DNA from 3 places in the Nosocomiicoccus massiliensis genome. Region 1 is predicted to be linked to each of the others. Evidence: predicted binding sites of a transcription regulator. Region 1 holds the regulator's gene; each other region holds the start of a gene.
The links. The regulator LexA, encoded in region 1, represses DNA repair genes until DNA is damaged. The targets are predictions, from matches to a motif close to CGAACATATGTTCG.

Region 1 (7,205 bases):
TTATATTCTTCCATTAAAGCGTTCCATTCGTTCTCTAACTCTTCACCACGTTTGTTTAACGTTTCGTTAAAGCGCTCATATACGCTATCATCTACGTGGAATGACTTTGTGTGGTCTAAACCATAATGATCAAACGCACTCTTTCTTTCATCTTCACCGATTGGCGCACCGTGTGAATCACTTTTACCTTGTTTGTTTGGTGAACCATATCCAATAATTGTTTTTACTTCAATTAATGACGGCTTATCTGAAGATTTTGCGTTTTCAATCGCTTGACTGATTGCTTCTAAGTCGTTACCGTCTTTTACGATATGATAATCCCAGTTATATGCTTTAAAACGACCTTCAATATTCTCAGAGAAACTCATATCTAAATCACCGTCGAGTGAAATATCGTTAGAGTCATATAATACGATTAACTTATCAAGCGCTAAATGCCCGGCAAGTGATGCAGCCTCATGTGAAATACCTTCCATTAAGTCACCGTCACTTGCTAGTACGTACGTATAGTGATCGATAACGTTATGTTCTTTCGTATTAAACTTAGCTGCTAAATGAGCTTCAGCCATCGCCATACCAACACTCATTGCGAAACCTTGGCCAAGAGGACCTGTTGTAATTTCTACTCCGTCAGTATGCTTAAACTCTGGGTGTCCTGGTGTTTTTGATTCGTATTGACGGAATTCTTTAATGTCGTCCATAGAGATTACACCAGAAAAATGAAGTAAGCTGTATAACAGCATGCTTCCATGTCCCGCACTTAAGATGAAGCGGTCTCTGTTAAACCAGTTTACAGATTTACTATTAAAGTTTAAGTGGTCTTTCCATAACGCATACGCCATCGGTGCAGCCCCCATCGGAAGTCCTGGGTGTCCTGAATTTGCTTTCTCAATTGCATCGATAGACAATGCACGGATTGAATTGACAACTAATTGGTCTGTTTGATCAAAAGTCATAGTCATTTAAATCTCCTTAATTATTTCTTCTTCTTTTTTGAATGTCTTTTACTTTTTGAGGTGTAACATCGTTACCCTCTGGATCAATCACTGTCGCATTTTCAATTTGCGATCTAAAGCTACTTCTAAAGTTTTCTAAATACTCTTTTCTTAGTGCATTCAGTTCTTCAAGATCATCTTTAGTAATCTTTTCTTCACGCTTTAACTTCGCTAAATGGTTCAGTCGTTTTAATTTTTTATCATCTAACATGATGACTCATCCTTTCTACTTAAATTTACCATAAAAAAACGCATTCGGCTATATTGCCGATGCGCAAATATCATATATTATCTGTTTAATGTTTTACTTGCGAATTCAAGTGTATCGTTCGTATCACTGTTCGCTATTTGATCTTGTACAAAAAATGCCGCTTGTGATGACCCGAATACATGATCGAGTTCATAAAGTGGTGCATGTATATAAAAATCTATTAAAAAGTAAATGCTTAACGTGATAAGTAAAGCTGTAATCGCAAGTATTGTAATTTGTTCTTGTTTAACCATGTTTCATCTCTCCCGAACATTTGTTTGTACTATCATATTAATAGAACACGTGTTCGTTGTCAAGAGATTACGAACAAATGTTTGTACTCAGCATATACATATGCTAAAATTAAGTTAACTCAATATCGGAGGAAATATTATGGAACAATTAACCGCTCGTCAAAAAGAAGTACTTCAATATATTAAGCAATGTGTAAACGAACAAGGGTACCCACCGAGTGTCCGTGAAATTGGAAATGCGATTGGTTTACAATCGAGCTCTACTGTCCATGGGCATTTAAGTAAATTAGAAGAAAAAGGCTACATAAAACGAAATCCAACAAAACCTCGTGCAATTGAAATTGTTGGTAATGAGTTTGAAGAAAAAGTAGCTGTCATTCATGCACCAGTACTCGGTAAAGTTACTGCTGGGTTACCGATCACTGCTGTTGAAAACGTCGAAGAATACTTCCCACTTCCAGAACATTTAACTGCTGGACATAATAGTGAGGTATTCCTACTTACAGTTGTCGGAGATAGTATGATCGAAGCAGGAATTCACGACGGAGATAAAGTCATCGTTAGAAAGCAAAACATCGCACATAACGGGGAAATTATCGTTGCGATGAACGATGAAAACGAAGCGACAGTAAAACGTTTCTATAAAGAAAAAGGCTACTATAGACTCCAACCCGAAAACAGTACGATGGAGCCGATTATTTTAGATTCAGTCACAGTACTTGGTAAAGTAATTGGTCTATATAGAGAGTTATAATTTTTATTAAGATAAACATTGTTTTCAATGTTTATCTCAGGCTGTAGACAAAGTCTCAAATGAGATGACGTTTACAGCCTTTTTTATAAAATATAATTTACTTCTAAGATAGTTTCTTAATCACTGTAACGAAATTTTTTTAAATATAATATTAAAACTATTAATTGTAGAAAATAAACTATGACAGAAGCATAAAAATGCAATGTATTGTCCTCAAATATATATTCATCCATTAATTCTCCAGATGTAAAATTTAATAATATACATATTATAGTTAATGTTAATGTGCCTATAAGAATAATTATAGGTCTATCATTCTTTTTATTTGTATACAAATAAGTTATAACTCCAATTAGATTAAGTATTATGAAAAAATATATAAGCAAGAAAACATTGTAAGTTAATATATATATTCCTCTTTTCATTTTAAATGATATAATTTATTATAATGAATCAATTTAATTAATCAATTAAAAGAGGGTTACTTCAAATTAATATAAAAGGGAGTTTTTTTATTTGTAAGTATTAAAAAATTTAATACATCTAAAAGAAAACAAAATTCATTTATTATAATGTAACGCAAAAATATATGGTTGTACTTCAGGAGGAAAGAATATAATTACAAATATATTTAGATATAAATCATATTATATTAAGGTACCTCGATTCATATATTATTTTAAAGATGAAGTAGATAATTCTCCTCATAATAATAGTAGACCGGATTATAAACTAAAAAGGAAAAATGAATATGAAAGATATACTTTTAAAAAATAAAAAATTTGTCATTATTACTTTTATTCTTACTCTATTTACATCTATATTGACTGTTTCTGTTCCTATTGTATTATCTAATATTTTTAATAATGATTATAAGATTAATACTTATAATTTTACACTGCTTATTGTATTTATGTTTGCTACATATGCAATTCAAATTTTAATGGTAATTATACGAGAGAATTTTGCATTAAAATTTAATGTTGATTATTCTAAGGAGTTATATTCAAAGCTATTTAATATGAAATACGATTCAATATTAAATCAAGGTTCATCCTATTTAATTGATTGTATTGCTCAAGTTGTTAATAACTTATATCTATTTTTAATCAATAGTCTGGTAGGTATTATAAGCAATATAATAATACTCATTGTTTCTCTTACACTTATTGGTTTTATAAATATCTACCTTTTTCTAATGCTATTATCTCTAGTTCCTATCAATTATTTAGGCTATAAATTTATTAATAAAAAACTCCATGAAAAAAGTAAAATTATGCAAAAAGAAACATCTTCAGGCTACAAAGATTTAATAGCTGTTTTTAAAAATATTGATATGGTTAAACAAGAAAGTGATTATAAAAGAATAGAAAATTTAATCTCTCCGTCAATTTATAGAATATACGACTCAATGGCAAACGTAAATAAGTTTGGTCAGAGTAGAAGTTTAATTATCAAATTAATCAATAGTTTTGTTCAGAATCTAATGTTTCTTGTCTTAGCTTACTTAATATTTACAGGAAAAACACAAATAGGAGATTTAGTCGTTGCAAGTGTCGTGGTTCCAATATTTTTTACTGCACTTCAAGGATTCACAAATGTAAACTTAGAATATAGAGATTTAATAGTATCAAAAGAATTTGTAAATGAATGTATTATTAATGAACAAGAAGAACAAAAAGATTTTAACATAAAAAGTATTAAATCTATATATTTTGGTAAAGTTGAATTCGATATTGCTAATAAAAAGATTTCTCATAAAATAAATACAACTTTTTCTCCTGGGGACATCATCTATGTAGATGGTCCTTCAGGGTCAGGAAAAAGTAGTTTAATGAAAGCTTTATTAAAGTTCAGAGATTCTACAGGTATATGTATCAACGACTATAACTTAGAAGATATAAACACTCTATCTTTAAGAAGTCATATGTTCTATTTATCTCAAGAAAATGCTATTTTACCGTTTACTTTAAAAGATAACATTCGTTATGGATATGAGAATGATAATTATAATTGGAATAATTTAAAGGATTCTGAATTAATGAAATCTATTCTGAATAATCACGACTTAGACGATAAATTATTAGATCAAGGTAATAATTTATCTGGTGGAGAGAAACAAAGAGTAATGCTGGCTAGATTGTTAATAGAAGATTATGATGTTGTGATATTAGATGAAGTGACTAGTAATATCGATAAAAAATCACAAAATATTATCTTAAATACAGTACTTAATAACATGAAAAATAAAATAGTATTTATCATTTCTCATGATTTATCAGTTAAAGAATTTTGTAATAAAGAAATTAAAATTAATCACAATTAATTATTTTAAATTATATTATGAAAGATATGTTTTAATAGTCGACTAAATTAGATTTAATATCTTAAATACTAAAGACTCTCTTACTCTAAAAAGTAAGGGAGTCCTTAGTAAACTCTAAATTACTACAAATATTTTTATTATTTTTGTTAGGATTTATCTTAAATGAAATAAAACCGTATCTTCTACCATCTTTTTTCTTATAATTCCCCTCTGAGTTATGTCCAACAAATTGTCCCTTATTCACCATACATAAACGGCATTATTTCTCTCGTCTTGTTGGATAAATTCTTTACATAAATTAAATATTCTCTTACTTTAGTCGGATTTTTCATCATATTATCTACCAACTGAAATAAACATTGTTTTCAATGTTTATCTCAAGCTGTAGACAAAGTCTCATATGAGATGACGTTTACAGCTTTTTTACAACTTATATGTAAGCTTAGAAAAGACGAACCTATTTTAAATTCTGAAAACGGTTCGTCTACATTCTGATAGCACTCTATAGAGCGCCTTGCTTTAGTAATAGTTATAAATCATTAACTCTTTTAAATCGCCTATATAAAATTCATTAATTGTTTGTGTCATCATGTTAATATCTGTTTCTAATAATTTAAACTCATCATCTACTAATAAATAATCAAGTGCTCCTTCTAACGTATGGTAGAAACTTAATTTTATAGACAAAAAACAATAACATAAATAGTATTTGTACATATATAATTATACTGAGTAAATGAACTTTAAAACAATAAAAAATAACCGTTTAATAAGTAATAAAATTCATTTATTAAAAGGTCATATGCCTTTAATTAGAAAAAGAATAATATAAAACTAACTTTAAAAATCTAAGATAGACCTCAAAAAGAAAGGAAGCATAAACATTATTTATGCTTCCTTTCTTTTTGTTTTTGATGACGTATCTGTCCGTCGATAATTCTTTTATTTTCTAAATATCGTTCATAGTAATCTTCGCTAATATCGCCTTCATTTATTGCTTTCTTTACAGCACAACCTGGTTCATGTGAATGTGTACAATCTCTAAATTTACAGTATTTAGATAACTTCATAATGTCAGAAAAAAGAATGGACTCATCTACAGAATGTACCGCATTAATTGTTTTAAAACCTGGTGTATCTATGATATATGCATTTAACAAGTCATTATATAGCATTTGAGTATGTGTTGTAGTATGTTTACCTTTCCCATCCGTACGCACTGATTGCGTGTGTTGGTTGTCTTGACTGAATAAATTATTAAATAACGTTGACTTTCCTACTCCTGAAGCTCCTAATAAAATAGAAATTGAATTTTTCTGAATTAATTGTTTAAAGTCTTCAATATTATCAGCATTAAAATTAGACAATAAAAAGATATTTAATTCTGGATAAAACTTATTTATTTCTTTACGAATACTTTCTGTCTTATCTCTATAATCTGCTTTAGTGATAACAATATTTAAATGAATATCTTTCTTTTTAAAAGTTAAAATATATCTTTCTAATTTACCAATTGTAAACTTTTGATCTGCTGCAATAAGTATAAACACGTTGTCAACATTAGTTGCTAGTATTTGTTCTTTACTTTTATCATGATACGACTTCATTGTTGTACTTGCTTCTTTAGAAACCACATTTCTACGCTTTAATACTTCTACAATATAGTGTTCATCATCTAAATTCACAACATGAACAAAATCCCCAACGAATACTTGATCGCTAGAAATTTGGTTTACTGCCATTACTTTTCTATATATATTATTATTTAAGTATATATCATAGTAATGACCATACTTTACAATAACTCTTCCGACTTTATTTATATCTAAATCATTTTTATTCGAATATTCACGAATACCGTAATCCATATATTCACCATCTTCTTACTAATAAATTTTACGTCCCATAATGCACTTTAAAATATTTTACAAGTAATAAATAGTATCTAATCTACTTTTTATGTCATCTGTTAAGTGATGCGATATTATTATCACTGTTTTATTACTATTTAAAATATCTTCCTCTATAATAGAAGCACTTTCTCTATCTAAAGCGGATGTGCCTTCATCAAATAATATAATCTCTGTATCTCTAATTAAAGATCTCGCATATGCAATTTTCTGTTTTTGTCCACCAGATAAAATATTTTCATTAATGATATAACTCGAGACATCCTTATCTATTGTCCATTCACTTAATCCAACTCTATCCATCAAATTAGCAATATCTATTTGGTTATTAGTGTTTGAAATATCAATATTCTCTAATAATGTGCCAACTATAATTGGAGATTTTTGTTCAAGGTATGTAAATTTATTCACCCAGGAATCTTTTGAAAATGTTTTTACATCTTTTCCATCAACTGTTATTGCGCCATCATAATCATTTATGAATCCCATCAACAGCTTCAAAATCGTTGATTTTCCCGATCCAGATGGTCCTACTAACGCATACTTTTTACCAGGCTCAAATTTTAAATTCACATTATCAAGCACAACTTCATCATCATATTTAAAACTAACATTTGAAAATTCAATGCCTTGTGAAATAGTTAATAGTTCTTCCTTATTATTTACTCTTCTCTTACTTTTGAAAAACTTCTCAAATATTGGTTGCGTTGTTTTTA
Region 2 (7,205 bases), 250 kb from region 1:
TTGCACCAGGTTCAAAAGTAGTTACTGGTTACCTTGAAAACTCAGGTCTTCAAGAGTATCTAGATAAGCTAGGGTTTAACACTGTTGGTTACGGTTGTACGACATGTATCGGTAACTCAGGTCCATTACGTGACGAAGTAACAGAAGCAATTACTGAAAACGACATGCTCGTGTCATCAGTATTATCTGGTAACCGTAATTTTGAAGGGCGTATCCACCCACTAGTTAAAGCGAACTACTTAGCGTCACCACAGCTCGTAGTTGCTTACGCTTTAGCAGGTACGGTTGATATTGACCTTTATAACGATCCGATTGGACAAGATAAAGACGGTAACGACGTATTTATGAAAGATATCTGGCCATCAATTCAAGAAGTTAGAGATACTGTGTATGAAACAGTAACACCAGAATTATTCAAACGTGAATACGAGACAGTGTTTACTTCAAACGAAACGTGGAACAACATTAAAGTAACAGATGCACCATTATACGATTTCTCTGATGATTCAACGTATATTCAAAACCCAACATTCTTCGAAGATTTACCAGAAGAAGCGGGCAAAGTTGAAGCATTAAATGACCTTAAAGTTCTTGCGAAGTTCGGTGACTCTGTAACGACAGACCACATTTCTCCAGCAGGTGCGATTGGTAAAGATACACCAGCAGGTAAATGGTTAATTGAACAAGGTGTATCACCACGTGACTTTAACTCATACGGTTCTAGACGTGGTAACCATGAAGTAATGGTACGTGGGACATTTGCGAACATTCGTATTCGTAACCAAGTTGCACCAGGAACTGAAGGTGGATACACAACTTATTGGCCAACTGGCGAAGTAATGAGTATTTACGACGCAGCTATGAAGTATAAAGAAGACGGCACTGGTTTAGTTGTACTTGCTGGTGACGACTACGGAATGGGATCAAGCCGTGACTGGGCAGCTAAAGGTACAAACTTACTCGGTGTGAAAGCAGTACTTGCTGCATCATACGAAAGAATTCACCGTTCTAACTTAGTTATGATGGGTGTATTACCGCTTCAATTTGTTGAAGGTAAACACGCTGAAGACTACGGTTTAGAAGGAAACGAAACGTTTAACATCCCTGTAAACGAAGATGTTAAACCAGGAGATATCATTACAATCACTGCGACTAAAGAAGATGGAAGCACTGTAGATATCGATGTTAAAGTGAGATTTGACTCTGAAGTAGAAGTAGACTATTACCGTAACGGTGGTATCTTACAAATGGTACTTAGAGACAAACTTAAAAACTAATTTGTCGAATATAAAAGGCCAAGACATTTGTCTTGGCCTTTATTTCTTTTTAAATAAGTATGCTTTTGGTTCAGTTTTGTTTTTAATCCGCTTCATGTTTGGTATGTGTTTAAAGACGATAAGTATAAATAATATTCCTGATACGATTTTAAGTGCTAAGTTATTTGTAAACAACGATAGTATAAAGAGCATCGTTACGCCAGATACACTTGCAAGTGATACGTAGTGGAATACAGTTAAGACGATTAAAAAACAGAGTAAAATAATTAAAAAGATGAGAGGCGCAACGGCCATAATCACACCGGCACCAGTTGCGACAGCTTTTCCACCTTTAAACTTTAAAAATATAGAATATACATGGCCAAGTGCTGCACATAATCCAAATATAATGACCGGTATATCTACGTTCGCCCACATCGCTACATATACTGGAATTGCACCTTTTAAAAAGTCTAATATTAAGACGATAATCCCTGATTTCTTACCTAAAATTCTAAACGTATTCGTCGTACCGATATTACCGCTTCCGTGTTGTCTTATATCGACGTTATAAAACACTTTTCCGATAATGTAAGCAAACGGAATCGCGCCAAAAATATATGAAGCAATAAGTAAAACGATTGTTGATAATTCCATTTGACACCCTCATTTTTAATAGTAGGTAATAATATTTTAACACATCTCGCTCGTGTGTATATAATTATTAATGAAGCGTCTATAATAATGTTATGTAAACTTATAAAATATGTTAGAGGTTTTCAAATTGAGGGAAGTACTATAAAATATAAGAAGAGATTTTAATTCGAACGTATGTTTGTAGGAGGTACGCGGTTGGCACATTCAAATTACTCAGATGACTCAATTCAAATATTAGAAGGCCTAGATGCAGTTCGTAAACGTCCAGGTATGTATATTGGATATACAGACGCAAGAGGTCTTCATCATTTAGTATATGAGATTACAGATAACGCAGTAGATGAAATTATTAACGGCTATGGTAATAAAATAGAAATTACAATCAATAAAAATGGAAGTATTACTGTGAGTGATAACGGACGTGGATTACCGACAGGCATGCACCAAAGTGGTAAGTCGACGCCAGAAGTTATTTTTACTATCCTCCACGCTGGAGGTAAGTTTGGCTCTGGTGGATATAAAACGTCTGGAGGACTTCATGGTGTTGGTGCGTCCGTCGTAAACGCATTATCAGAATGGCTAGAACTTGAAATATGTAGAGACGGTAAACGATATAGTATGTCATTTAAAAACGGTGGAGAAGTTGACGAGCCGTTAAAAGAAATTGGCAATACGAATCAAACCGGAACGCGTGTTACGTTTAAGCCAGATCGTACGATTTTTAAAACGGGTACACAATTTAATTTCGAGACAATCGTTGATCGTATGAGAGAATCAGCATTTTTAGAAAAGAATCTAGAAGTGAGTATTACTGACTTAAATACAGATAAACATGAATTGTTTCATTACGAAGATGGCTTACTTTCTTTTATTAATTTCTTACATGAAGGTAAAGAAAACTTTGGTTCACCGATCGCGTTTTCTGGTAATCTAAACGGTATGCAAGCAGATGTTGCATTTCAATATAATGACCAGTACACAGAAACGGTCATGAGTTTTGTAAACAATGTCCGTACGAAAGACGGCGGTACGCACGAGGTTGGCTTTAAATCATCATTTACACGTATTTTTAATGATTTCGCGCGTAAAATTGGCGAATTAAAAGATAAAGACAAAAACCTCGAAGGTAACGATATTCGTGAAGGGCTAACAGCTGTCATTTCCGTTAAAATTCCTGAAGAGTTACTTCAGTTTGAAGGACAAACAAAAGGGAAGCTCGGTACACCTGAAGCGAGACAATTAATGGATCACGTTTTAAGTGAGAATTTACCATATATTTTAGAAGAGAACGGTGTTTTATCAGCTGAACTCGTTAAAAAAGCAATTAAAGCTAGACAAGTACGTGTCGCTGCACGTAAAGCACGTGAAGAGATGCGTAACGGTAAAAAATCGAAACGTCGTGACGTTTTACTATCTGGTAAGTTAACACCAGCTCAAAGCAAAAACAGAAAGAAAAACGAACTCTTTTTAGTAGAGGGGGACTCTGCAGGAGGTTCGGCGAAACTTGGACGCGATAGAAAATTCCAAGCGATTTTACCGTTAAGAGGTAAAGTGATCAATACAGAACGCGCACGTTTTGAAGATATCTTTAAAAATGAAGAAATAAATACGATTATCCATACGATCGGAGCAGGTGTCGGTAATGAGTTTGATATCGATCAAGTGAACTACGATAAAGTAATCATTATGACAGATGCAGATACGGATGGTGCACACATTCAAGTGCTACTTCTTACTTTCTTCTTTAATTATATGCGTCCACTTTTACATGCAGGTAAAGTGTATATCGCGTTACCTCCGTTATTTAAATTAGAGAAAAAACGTGGTAAAAAACAAGAGACTCGATATGTGTGGACAGAAGAGGAACTTGAAGAAATGAAAGAAGAACTTGGTGATAACGTTGAAATTCAGCGCTACAAAGGTCTCGGGGAAATGATGGCAGACCAGCTTTGGGAGACGACGATGGATCCAGAAAATCGTACACTCATTCAAGTTCTAATTGATGATGAGGCACTTTCGTTAAAACGAGTATCAACTTTAATGGGTGATAACGTTGAAATTAGACGTGACTGGATTGAAGAGAACGTCAGCTTTACGTTAGAAGATGACGCGTCAATACTCGATAGTGATCGTATTGACATTTTAGAGGACGGTGATAGTTATGCATAAACATATTCAACAATTAAAACTTGAAGACGTAATTGGTGACCGCTTTGGTCGATATAGTAAATACGTTATACAAGACCGTGCGATTCCAGATGTACGTGACGGATTAAAACCCGTACAGCGCCGTATTTTATATGCGATGTATAAAGACGGAAATACGTTTAACAAAGGATATCGTAAATCTGCGAAAACTGTCGGTAATGTAATTGGTAACTACCACCCACACGGTGAATCGAGTATATATGACGCGATGGTACGTTTAGGTCAAGACTGGAAGATGCGTGAAGAGCTCGTTCAAATCCACGGTAACAAAGGTTCAGTCGACGGAGACCCACCAGCAGCAATGCGCTATACTGAAGCGCGTCTGTCTGAATTATCAGGTGAGTTATTAAACGATATCGATAAAGATACTGTCGACTTTATGGATAACTTCGACGACACGGCAAAAGAACCGACAGTATTACCGTCAAAGTTTCCAAATATATTAGTGAATGGTTCAACTGGTATTTCAGCGGGTTACGCAACAGATATTCCACCGCATAATTTAGAGGAAGTCATTAACGCCACGCTAAAAGTCATCGATAAACCGACTGTAAAAACAAGTGAATTACTTGAAATTATGCAGGGACCTGATTTCCCAACAGGTGGGATTATTCAAGGTAAAAAAGAACTTCAAAAAGCATATGAAACAGGACAAGGTAGAATTGTCGTGCGTGCAAAAGTCGACGTTGAAACTAAACGTGGAGACAAAGTACATTTAGTCATTACAGAATTACCGTTTGAAGTAAATAAAGCAGCACTTGTTAAAAAGATCGATGAGATTATATTAGATAAAGAAGTCGATGGTATGTTAGAAGTGCGAGATGAAACAGACCGTGACGGTTTAAGAGTGATCATCGAATTACGTAAGGATTCAAATATCGATGCGATACTCAATTACTTATATAAAAAGACGAATTTACAAGTGTCGTATAACTTTAATATGGTCGCAATTAATAATCGCCGACCAAAACTACTAAGTTTAAAAGAGATATTAGAAGCATATATCGCACATCAAAAAGACGTCGTTTTACGTCGTTCTAAATATTTACTCGATGCAGCGTCAAAACGTATGCATATTATCGAAGGATTAATGCGTGCGTTATCGATACTCGACGAAGTTATTCGAATTATACGTGAATCAGAAAATAAAAAGAATGCGAAAGAAAACTTGATGAGCGCGTATGATTTTACTGAACGACAAGCAGAAGCAATCGTCATGCTTCAGTTATATCGATTAACTAATACGGATATCGTCGATTTAGAAAACGAACATGTCGATTTAGAATTCGAAATCAATATGTTAAAAGAAATAATAGATGATGAAAACACGCTTAAAAAAGTGATTAAAAAAGAGTTACGTGACGTGAGACAACAATTCAAATCAGAGCGCTTAACAGTCATCGAAGACAAGATACAATCACTTGAAGTCAATCGTGAGATGTTAATTCGAGAAGAGGATACAGTAATTACTGTGACACGTGACGGATACATTAAGCGTACAAGTCCGAGAAGTTTTGGAGCGAGTCCATTTGAAGAACTCGGTATGAAAGATGACGATGAGTTACTGTTCTTTAAAGAAGGACATACGCTAGAAACGTTACTCGTATTTACGAACCGAGGAAATTATATGGTAATCCCTGTCCATGAACTAGAAGAGATTCGTTGGAAAGACCACGGCGTACATTTATCAAGTAAATATAATATCGAAAGTAATGAGTATCCACTGTTTGCGTATGCGATTGAGTCGTTTGAGGAAGCGGCTTCTATCGTCATTACGACAAAACTTGGTCAAGTGAAGAAAACAACGTTAAAAGATCACGAAATGACACGTATCAATCGTGTGATTGCAGCAATCAACTTAAGTAAAGATGACGTGATCGTTAGCGTGGATGTTGTCACAGACAATACGAACATATTGTTATTAACTAAAAACGGTATTTCACTTATGTTTAATATCGATGAAGTATCAGAAACTGGTCTTCGAACAAAAGGTGTTAAAGGTATCTCGTTAAAAGAAGACGACAAAGTAGTATTAGGACAACTCGTAAAAGACAATGATTACTTGTTATCTGTGACGAATAGAGGAGCCGTGAAACGTACGAGTATCGACGTATTCGAACTCGGAAAACGTAGTCAAGTTGGTAAAATGTTATATAAAACAGTGAAGTCAAAACCGCATGAAGTAGTCCGTGCCACACTTTACAAAGGTAACTTTAAGATTTTCTTATTTAATGATGAGGAGCATGTAGATATTGAAGCAATGGATATTCGTTTATCCGACAAATACTCAAACGGATCCTTTGTGATTGACGAAGACAAATTTGGGGAGATAGAAACCGTAAACTTTTCTAAGTACTTAATACCTTAATCGTATTGTATTTTAGATGTAAGTTGTTAAAATAGAGATATGATAATGTAAAGGGGGAAAATTATCATGGCTGAAAACAAAAATGAAAAACAGTTTTCAAGACGTGACTTCCTGAAGACAACAGGTGTTGCTACTGGTGGTATTATCGGTGGTTCGTTACTTGGTGGACTCATTGGGTTCAACTTAGATGGCGGTAAATCTGATGCACCGACTGTCGGAGGAGGCGATTCTGGTGAAGGTGGCGGCCAATCGGCTGAATCACTTCCAATTAAAGATGCGAGAACATACTTCAGTCGTCAAGACGACTTTAAAAATCTTGCTGCAGCTGCAGATATTATTTATCCAGAAGATGATAATGGACCGGGTGCAACTGAACTCGGTGTACCATATTTCATCGATAGACAAATGTATGGTCATTACGGACACAACGCAACAGACTACCGTTTTGGACCATTTGAACCGATGCGTTCAGACACTCACGGACGTCAAGAGAGAATTACACGTGGTGAGATGATGATTATCGGCTTAAGAAAATTAACAGATGTCAGTCAAGAGGCACACGATAAAAAGTTCCATGAACTTGAAGAGAAACAAATGATTGATATTTTAAAACAATTTGAAGCGGGAGAAGTTGAAACGCCAGGTATGCGTTCAGAGGCATTCTTTGAATTATTAAGAAGCCTTGTAATCGAAGGTGTGTATTCTGACCCGGTTTA
Region 3 (7,205 bases), 240 kb from region 1:
GAACACGTCGAAGAGCTATGTGAATCGATTTGTATTTTAAAACGTGGTACACAAGTCGCAGAAGGTTCAATTCAGTCTATTAATGATGACTTTAAGCAAAAAACGATATTCATTCGTGGAACGCATGACGTATCGTTCTTAAAAGATCATCCGGGTGTTTTATCTTACAACAAAAAGAATGATTTAGTAACACTAAAAATTGAAGATGAAACATTCGCTCAACCGATTTACGATCGCGTAACACCACTTGGTTATTTTAGTGAGTTTAGCGTAAAAGATCCGACGTTAAACGAAATATTTATAAGTAAAGTGGGTGAGCACGATGAATAAATTTTTAGCGACGTTATTGTCGACGTATATACAAAAAATTAAAGCGAAATCGTTTATAATTACGACGCTATTACTCGTTCTGTTCGTATTTGCAGGTATGAACTTCGACAAAATTTTAAATCTATTTGATAGTGAAGATGAAAAAACAGTAATAACGATAGAAGCGACAGAAGAAGATAAAAAAGTCGTTACGGATGTTATTACGTCGTTCGACGATACGATTCTAATAGAGCCAGATGCTAAAAACGTATTACAAATCGATTCTGAAGAGCTACCAATCAAAGCAACGCTAACTTCTGACGGCGAATTATCTAACGATAACCGTCAAGCGATAGAGTTTGCTCTTGATGAGTTAAATAAAATCTACGTGACAAATGCGATTGATATCTCTGAAGAGGATTTAGCGTTACTTGATTCACGTGTAGATTTAACTGTCAAAAGTAGTGACTCTGACGGTGAAGGGGAAGTAGAAGAAGGCGGATTTTTCGAAAGTGAGAACTTACTGAATTTAGTTATTATTTATGCCGTCATTATGCTTATGTTCTTTATCATCATTGGATATGCGAGTCAAATCGCAACGGAAATTGCTCAAGAAAAATCATCACGAGTCATTGAAATGATCGTATCAAGTATATCTCCAACGCAGCACGTATTAGCGAAAGTAAGTGCGATTATACTCGTATCTTTCACACAGATATTGATTGTGATTGGTCTAGGGCTAATTGCATTTAAAACGTCTTCTTTACAAGAGACGTTATCAGAATTTGAATTAGTTTCAAATGAACACACTGTACCAATTATTGTTTACTCTGTTGTATTTTTAGTGCTCGGATTATTACTATATTTAATATTTGCAGCATTACTTGGATCGTTTATATCGCGTATGGAAGACTTACAGCAAGGACTCATGCCACTCACATTTATTTCAATCGGTGGATTTTATATCGGTCTATTTAACATCATGAATAGTGATGGAACTTTACTCAAGATAAGTAGTTATGTCCCATTCTTTACACCGTATACAATGCCAGTACGACTTCTTAACTTAGATACACCGATGAGTGTAATATATATCGGTATCGCAATTCTCGCTATTTCAATCATATTATTGCTGTTCTTAACGACGACAGTGTACAAGCGAAACGTGTTAATGAATGATTCTAATATGTTAAAATCGATTAAAAAATTGAAAAATATGTAAAATAAATGCCGATGGGATATCCCATCGGCATTTTACTTAGTTAAATAAGTTTTTAATGGATTCAAATAGTGATCTAAAGAATGATTTAATAGACTCGATGAGCCCTTGTCCTTCTTCACTTTCAGCGAAGTCTTTAATATCGTTACCTAAGTTTTTCGCTTTATCTTTTGCGTCTTTAAAAGCATCACTATCTTTAATTTGGTTAAGTAAGTTTTTAGAACTTTCTAAGATTTTTGTTGCAGATTCTTCATTGAAAAATCCTGAGTTTTTAATTTGGATAATAATGTTAATGATTTGAGTTTTTTGTTCTTCAGTCACGATGCCATCGAGTCCGTTGTCTTTAATTTTTTCATCGACAATTTGACGGATGTCGTCTTCTGTGAGGTTTGCACCGTTGTTAATTTGGTTAATGATTGTAATTTTGATTTCGGTAATTGCTTTGTTTAATTGTGCTTCACTAAAGCCGTCTTTACCTTCGTTTTCAGACGTGATGTCTGAGATTGTGTTTAATTCATCTTGAGCGTTTTTCGTATATTCAGGATTTAAACTATCCCCTTGGACTTCATACGCTTTATAAATTCCTGTTAACGCTGATTCTCCTGTAACGTCGTGTGGTGCAGCGATTACGACATCTGCATTAGTCACACCTGCTGTAATCAATGCGTTTTGATAAGTTTGTGGACTAATTTGAGTGATTTTACCGTACGTTTCGTCGATATCAATTTTTAGTCCGCCAGAATTCTTCTCCATAATGCGAATACTAGAGAATAAAATACTGTCGTCATATCGATAGTTAATATATTTTTCAGTGTCGTTACCATATACGTAATCGACGATGTCATCATCTTTAGTTCCTAATAATTTTGCTATTTGCTCTTGTTGAGGTGAATCTTTAAGACCAGCACCATAAATTGTGACGCTTTCTTTCCATGCGCTTGCAGCGAGAGCTGGTGTTGCGAGTGTAATCGTTAATAAAAGCGATGCGATTACTGCTATCCACTTTTTCATATATAAACATACCTCTCTTACTTCTAAATTTGTTTTAAGGATACTATATTCATTGTCGTTATACAAAAGATAAGGTATTTACGCTTCGTAAAAATATGTTATTCTAATATAGAACATATGTTCGTATTAGGAGGTAGCGTATGTACAATTATCATTTATGTCCAAAGAGAGATATATTTTGTATCGATCAGAAAAGTTTCTTTGCGAGTGTATCTTGTATTATGAATGGATGGGATCCGAATACGACGTACCTCGCGGTCGTTGGTGATGTTGATTCGATGGGGTCTGTCGTATTAGCAGCAACACCAAAGATGAAAGAACTCGGTATTAAAACAGGATCGAGACATTTTGAAATACCAAAAGGCGAACATATTAAAGTTATTAATCCTTCGATGAAAACCTATTTAACGTATTCAAAGCGTATTACAGAAATTGCTTTACAATACGTTGCACCTGAAGATTTTCATCAATATTCGATTGACGAATTTTTTATGGATGTGACAGATAGTTATCATTTATTTGCTGAAACACCGTATGCGTTAGCTGAAATGTTAAAAGCACATATTTATAGAGAAACGAAAATTGACTGTGCGATTGGGATTGGAGATAACGTGTTGTTAAGTAAAGTATCTTTAGATATTGAAGCAAAGAAAATGCCGAGCGGTATTACAGAGTGGCGCTATCATGACATTCCTGCAAAACTGTGGCCGATTACACCGTTAAGAGATTTTTTTGGTATTAATAAACGTTCAGAAAAGAAATTGAATCAGCGGGGTATATTTACTGTTAAAGACTTAGCACTTTATCCGGTAGAATATTTAAAAAGAGATTTTGGCGTGATTGGAATCGACTGGCATATGCACGCAAACGGTATTGATTTTAGTAAATTAAGTGAAAAATACAATGCGAAAAGCCCGACAATCGCAAAAAGTCAAATACTAATGAGAGATTATCAATTTCACGAATTATATGTCGTCTTACTCGAGCACGTGGATGAGGTCATCCATCGACTTCGTTTAATGAATAAGCGCGCACGAACGATACATTTTCAAGTGTCGACAAAATTCGGGAAATCGTACGGGAAACAATTTACAATTGATGAAGGGACACATGACGAAAACGAAGTGATGTTTGGTATTTGGATGCGACTGACAAAAATTGCTGATACAGACGCACTGTATCGTACGATTAGTGTTAGCTTAACGAATTTAATTCGTAATGATTATATACAAGGTAATTTATTTAAAGATAATGAAAAAGAGTATAAACGAGATCAACTGTTAAAGACAATCGACGAATTAAAAGTGAAATACGGAACACTTAGTGTGATGCGTGCGTTAAGTATGACAGAAGCCTCGACGTTAAAACTAAGAGAAGGGTTAATTGCGGGTCATAAACGCTAAAAAAGCTATATAAATTATGCTATAATGATAGATTGATATTAAGTTATGCAGAAAATGGTATGAATAGAATACTATAGTAAAAAAATGCTATACTTTAACCGATGAAACGAGTATACGATAAAGGATTGAAACGCATGGAGTTTGTAGAACTTACACAAGAAGAATTTGGACAATATACGAAAGAAAACTTTAGTCATTTTACACAGACGTTAGATAACTATCGTTTAAAGCAAGATGAAGGCACAGAGAGTTATCTCGTCGGTTTAAAACATGATGGTGAAGTAAAAGCAGCGTGTTTAGTTACGCTCGGTCGTGTAATGAAATTCTTTAACTTTGCTTATACGAACCGTGGTCCAGTGTTAGATTACAGTGACGAAAAAATCGTTAAAGCATTTTTTAGAGGTCTAGAATCATTTTTAAAAAATAAAAAAGTCGTGTATCTTCGTGTAGATCCATATGTCGTACTAAATATACGTGATCACGACGGAAATATTCTAGAAGAAAAAGATAGTCATCAATTATTTGATACGTTTAAAAATCTCGGGTATGACCATGACGGATTTACAGTTGGCTTTAGCCCAGACACTCAAATTAGATGGCATTCAACATTAGATTTAAAAGATAAGACTGAAAAAGAAATATTTAATGACTTTGATCAACTACGTAAACGTAATATTAAAAAAGCTGAAAAAGATGGAATTAAAGTTAAATATCTCGATTTAGATGACATCGATATATTTACTGACTTTATGGAAGATACAAGTGAGATGAAAGAATTCTTTGACCGTGGACCGAAGTTTTACAAGTCACGTAAACAATATTTCGGTGACAACGTTATGATTCCACTCGCGTATGTTGATTTAAACGAGTATGTGGATACGTTACAGTCTGACGTCCAAAAAATGCAAAGAGATTTAAACAAAGCAGAAAAACAGTTAGAACGTCATCCAGATAATAAGAAAGCACAAAACAAAGTAAAGAACTTTAAAGAACAACTTGCTAACATTGAAAAGAAATTAGAGGAAGGTCTAAAACTTCGTGAAACTCACGGTGAAGAGTTGCCGGTTGCAGCGAGTTATTATATCAATACACCACATGAAGTTGCATATTTAGCTGGAGGTACTGCAAATGAATTTAGACATTTTGCAGGAAGCTATAGTATCCAATGGGAAATGATTAAATACGCTATAGAACATGGCGTAGATATATATAATTTCTACGGAATTAGTGGGAAGTTTACAGAAGATGCTGAAGACTATGGTGTTATTCAATTTAAAAAAGGGTTTAATGCAACGGTCAATGAATATATTGGAGATTTTGTAAAGCCAATCAATAAAACATTAGATAAGTTATATCACCTGTTAAAAAGATAAGGAAAGAGAGAAAAGTATGAAGTTTGTACAATTAACTGATGAAGAATATAAAAATTTCATTGAAAACGATGGGCGTGAAAGTGCCTTTTTCCAAATGATTGAAAATAAAGCAAATCGTTTAGTCGATGGACGATGGGAAGTAGAACTGCTCGGTCTTAAAGACAAAGAGGACAAAGTCATTGCAGCAGGACTATTTACAAAAGAACCGAGTGTATTAGGCAAATACTTTTACTATTCAAATAGAGGACCTGTCTTAGATTATGATAATTTAAATATCGTTCGTGCTTACTTTGCTGGATTAACTGAGTACTTAAAGCAAAACGATGCATCACTCGTTAAAGTGGATCCAAACTGGATTTATAAAAAATACGATAAAGATGTAAAACCTTATGATGATTATGAAAACCGTGACGAAGTCATTCAACTATTAGAGAGTATGGGGTATGTTCACCAAGGATTTACACGAGGCTACTCTAATACATCACAAGCACGTTGGATGAGTGTGTTAGACGTGAGTCAATTTAAAAATGAAGATGAGCTTGTAAAGTCGTTTGATAACTTACGCAGAAGAAATATGCGTAAAGCCAAGCGTTACGGGGTAAAGGTTCGCTTTTTAGAAGTAGATGAGATGGACATTTTTGTCGATATGTATCTCGATACTGCAGAGCGCCAAGACTTTTTTGTCAACGAAGATCCTAGAACTTACTTTAAACAATTCAAAGAAACTTACAAAGACAAAGTGCTCGTACCTTTAGCATATATCGAGCTCGATCCTTTTATCGAACAAACAGAAAAAGAAGTCAACAAACTTCAAAAACAAAAAGAAAAGCAAGAGAAAAAAGAAAATCAAAATCAAAAGACGTTAAATAGAATTAACGAATTAGAGAGAAATATCGAAGGACATTTAAATGACCTTGAAAAAGCGAAAGAGTTTAGAGAAAAATACGGCAACGTATTAAATCTCGGTAGTGGGGTATACTTTGTAACACCTTACGAACTCGTATATAACGCAGGTGCTTCAAGCGATGAATTTAACATGTTTGTTGGTCCATACATGATGCACTTAGAGATGATGAAGTATGCGATGGATCACGGAATTGCACGTTATAATTTCTACGGCGTATCTGGGGACTTTAGCGAAGACGGTGAAGACTACGGAGTATATCGCTTTAAGAGAGGATTTAATGCTCAAATCGAAGAATTAGTCGGAGATTTTGTGAAAGTCATTCATCCACTTGCAAATAATGTAAACAAGGTTAAAGCAAAGTTAAAACAAAAGCTCGGAAAAAGATAGTAAAGGATGCATTGTAAATGAAAGTTGAAGAGATTTCAGAACAACAATTTTATACGTTTATGAAAACATATAAAGATATGTATCATTTTATGCACGATGAACTATATTATGACTACATGAAAAATAACACAACCGTCTACCTATTAGGTTTAATAGATGACATGGATAATGTAATTGGGGTATCAATGCTGAGTGAATATCCGCTTGTCAGATTCTTTAAAGCGATGACTACACATTCTGGACCTTTAATTCTCGATTATACTAACGATAAGCTAGAATATTTTATTCAAGAAATCAGTTCATTTGCAAAAGAAAAAGGCGCAGCAAGTCTAACATTTTCACCTTATATGATATATCAAGTGAGAGATTCTGAAGGAAATGTCATAGAAAACGATGAGCGAAATAATCATGAAGTCATTCATCTTTTTGAAAGAAATGGATTTAAACATCACGGTTTTACAAGACAAATGATCTTTGAAGAAAATATACGATTCCAATCTGTAGTAGATATCAGTGGTAGTTTAAAAGATATTTTAAAAAATATGAGCTCGTCTACACGATATAATACGAGACAGTGTGAAAAACTCCCTCTGAAA

Region 2: parE (DNA topoisomerase IV subunit B) is a predicted target of LexA. The motif match lies at 2,081-2,094, and genes of this name have one in related genera.
Region 3: CJ229_RS02295 (Y-family DNA polymerase) is a predicted target of LexA. The motif match lies at 2,650-2,663, and genes of this name have one in related genera.

Annotation. Positions count from the first base shown of each region.
Region 1 is NZ_CP136964.1:205,727-212,931, reverse strand. It holds gene tkt (transketolase) at 1-956, opposite strand, end outside; gene CJ229_RS01025 (DUF896 domain-containing protein) at 973-1,209, opposite strand; gene CJ229_RS01020 (hypothetical protein) at 1,284-1,499, opposite strand; gene lexA (transcriptional repressor LexA) at 1,639-2,253, shown strand; gene CJ229_RS01010 (ATP-binding cassette domain-containing protein) at 3,005-4,579, shown strand; gene CJ229_RS01005 (hypothetical protein) at 5,099-5,266, opposite strand; gene rsgA (ribosome small subunit-dependent GTPase A) at 5,464-6,447, opposite strand; gene CJ229_RS00995 (ABC transporter ATP-binding protein) at 6,505-7,205, opposite strand, start outside.
Region 2 is NZ_CP136964.1:454,307-461,511, reverse strand. It holds gene acnA (aconitate hydratase AcnA) at 1-1,277, shown strand, start outside; gene plsY (glycerol-3-phosphate 1-O-acyltransferase PlsY) at 1,317-1,913, opposite strand; gene parE (DNA topoisomerase IV subunit B) at 2,109-4,082, shown strand; gene parC (DNA topoisomerase IV subunit A) at 4,075-6,489, shown strand; gene CJ229_RS02345 (gluconate 2-dehydrogenase subunit 3 family protein) at 6,556-7,205, shown strand, end outside.
Region 3 is NZ_CP136964.1:441,081-448,285, reverse strand. It holds gene CJ229_RS02310 (ABC transporter ATP-binding protein) at 1-330, shown strand, start outside; gene CJ229_RS02305 (ABC transporter permease) at 323-1,531, shown strand; gene CJ229_RS02300 (DUF1002 domain-containing protein) at 1,568-2,539, opposite strand; gene CJ229_RS02295 (Y-family DNA polymerase) at 2,680-3,942, shown strand; gene CJ229_RS02290 (aminoacyltransferase) at 4,077-5,315, shown strand; gene CJ229_RS02285 (peptidoglycan bridge formation glycyltransferase FemA/FemB family protein) at 5,332-6,609, shown strand; gene CJ229_RS02280 (peptidoglycan bridge formation glycyltransferase FemA/FemB family protein) at 6,627-7,205, shown strand, end outside.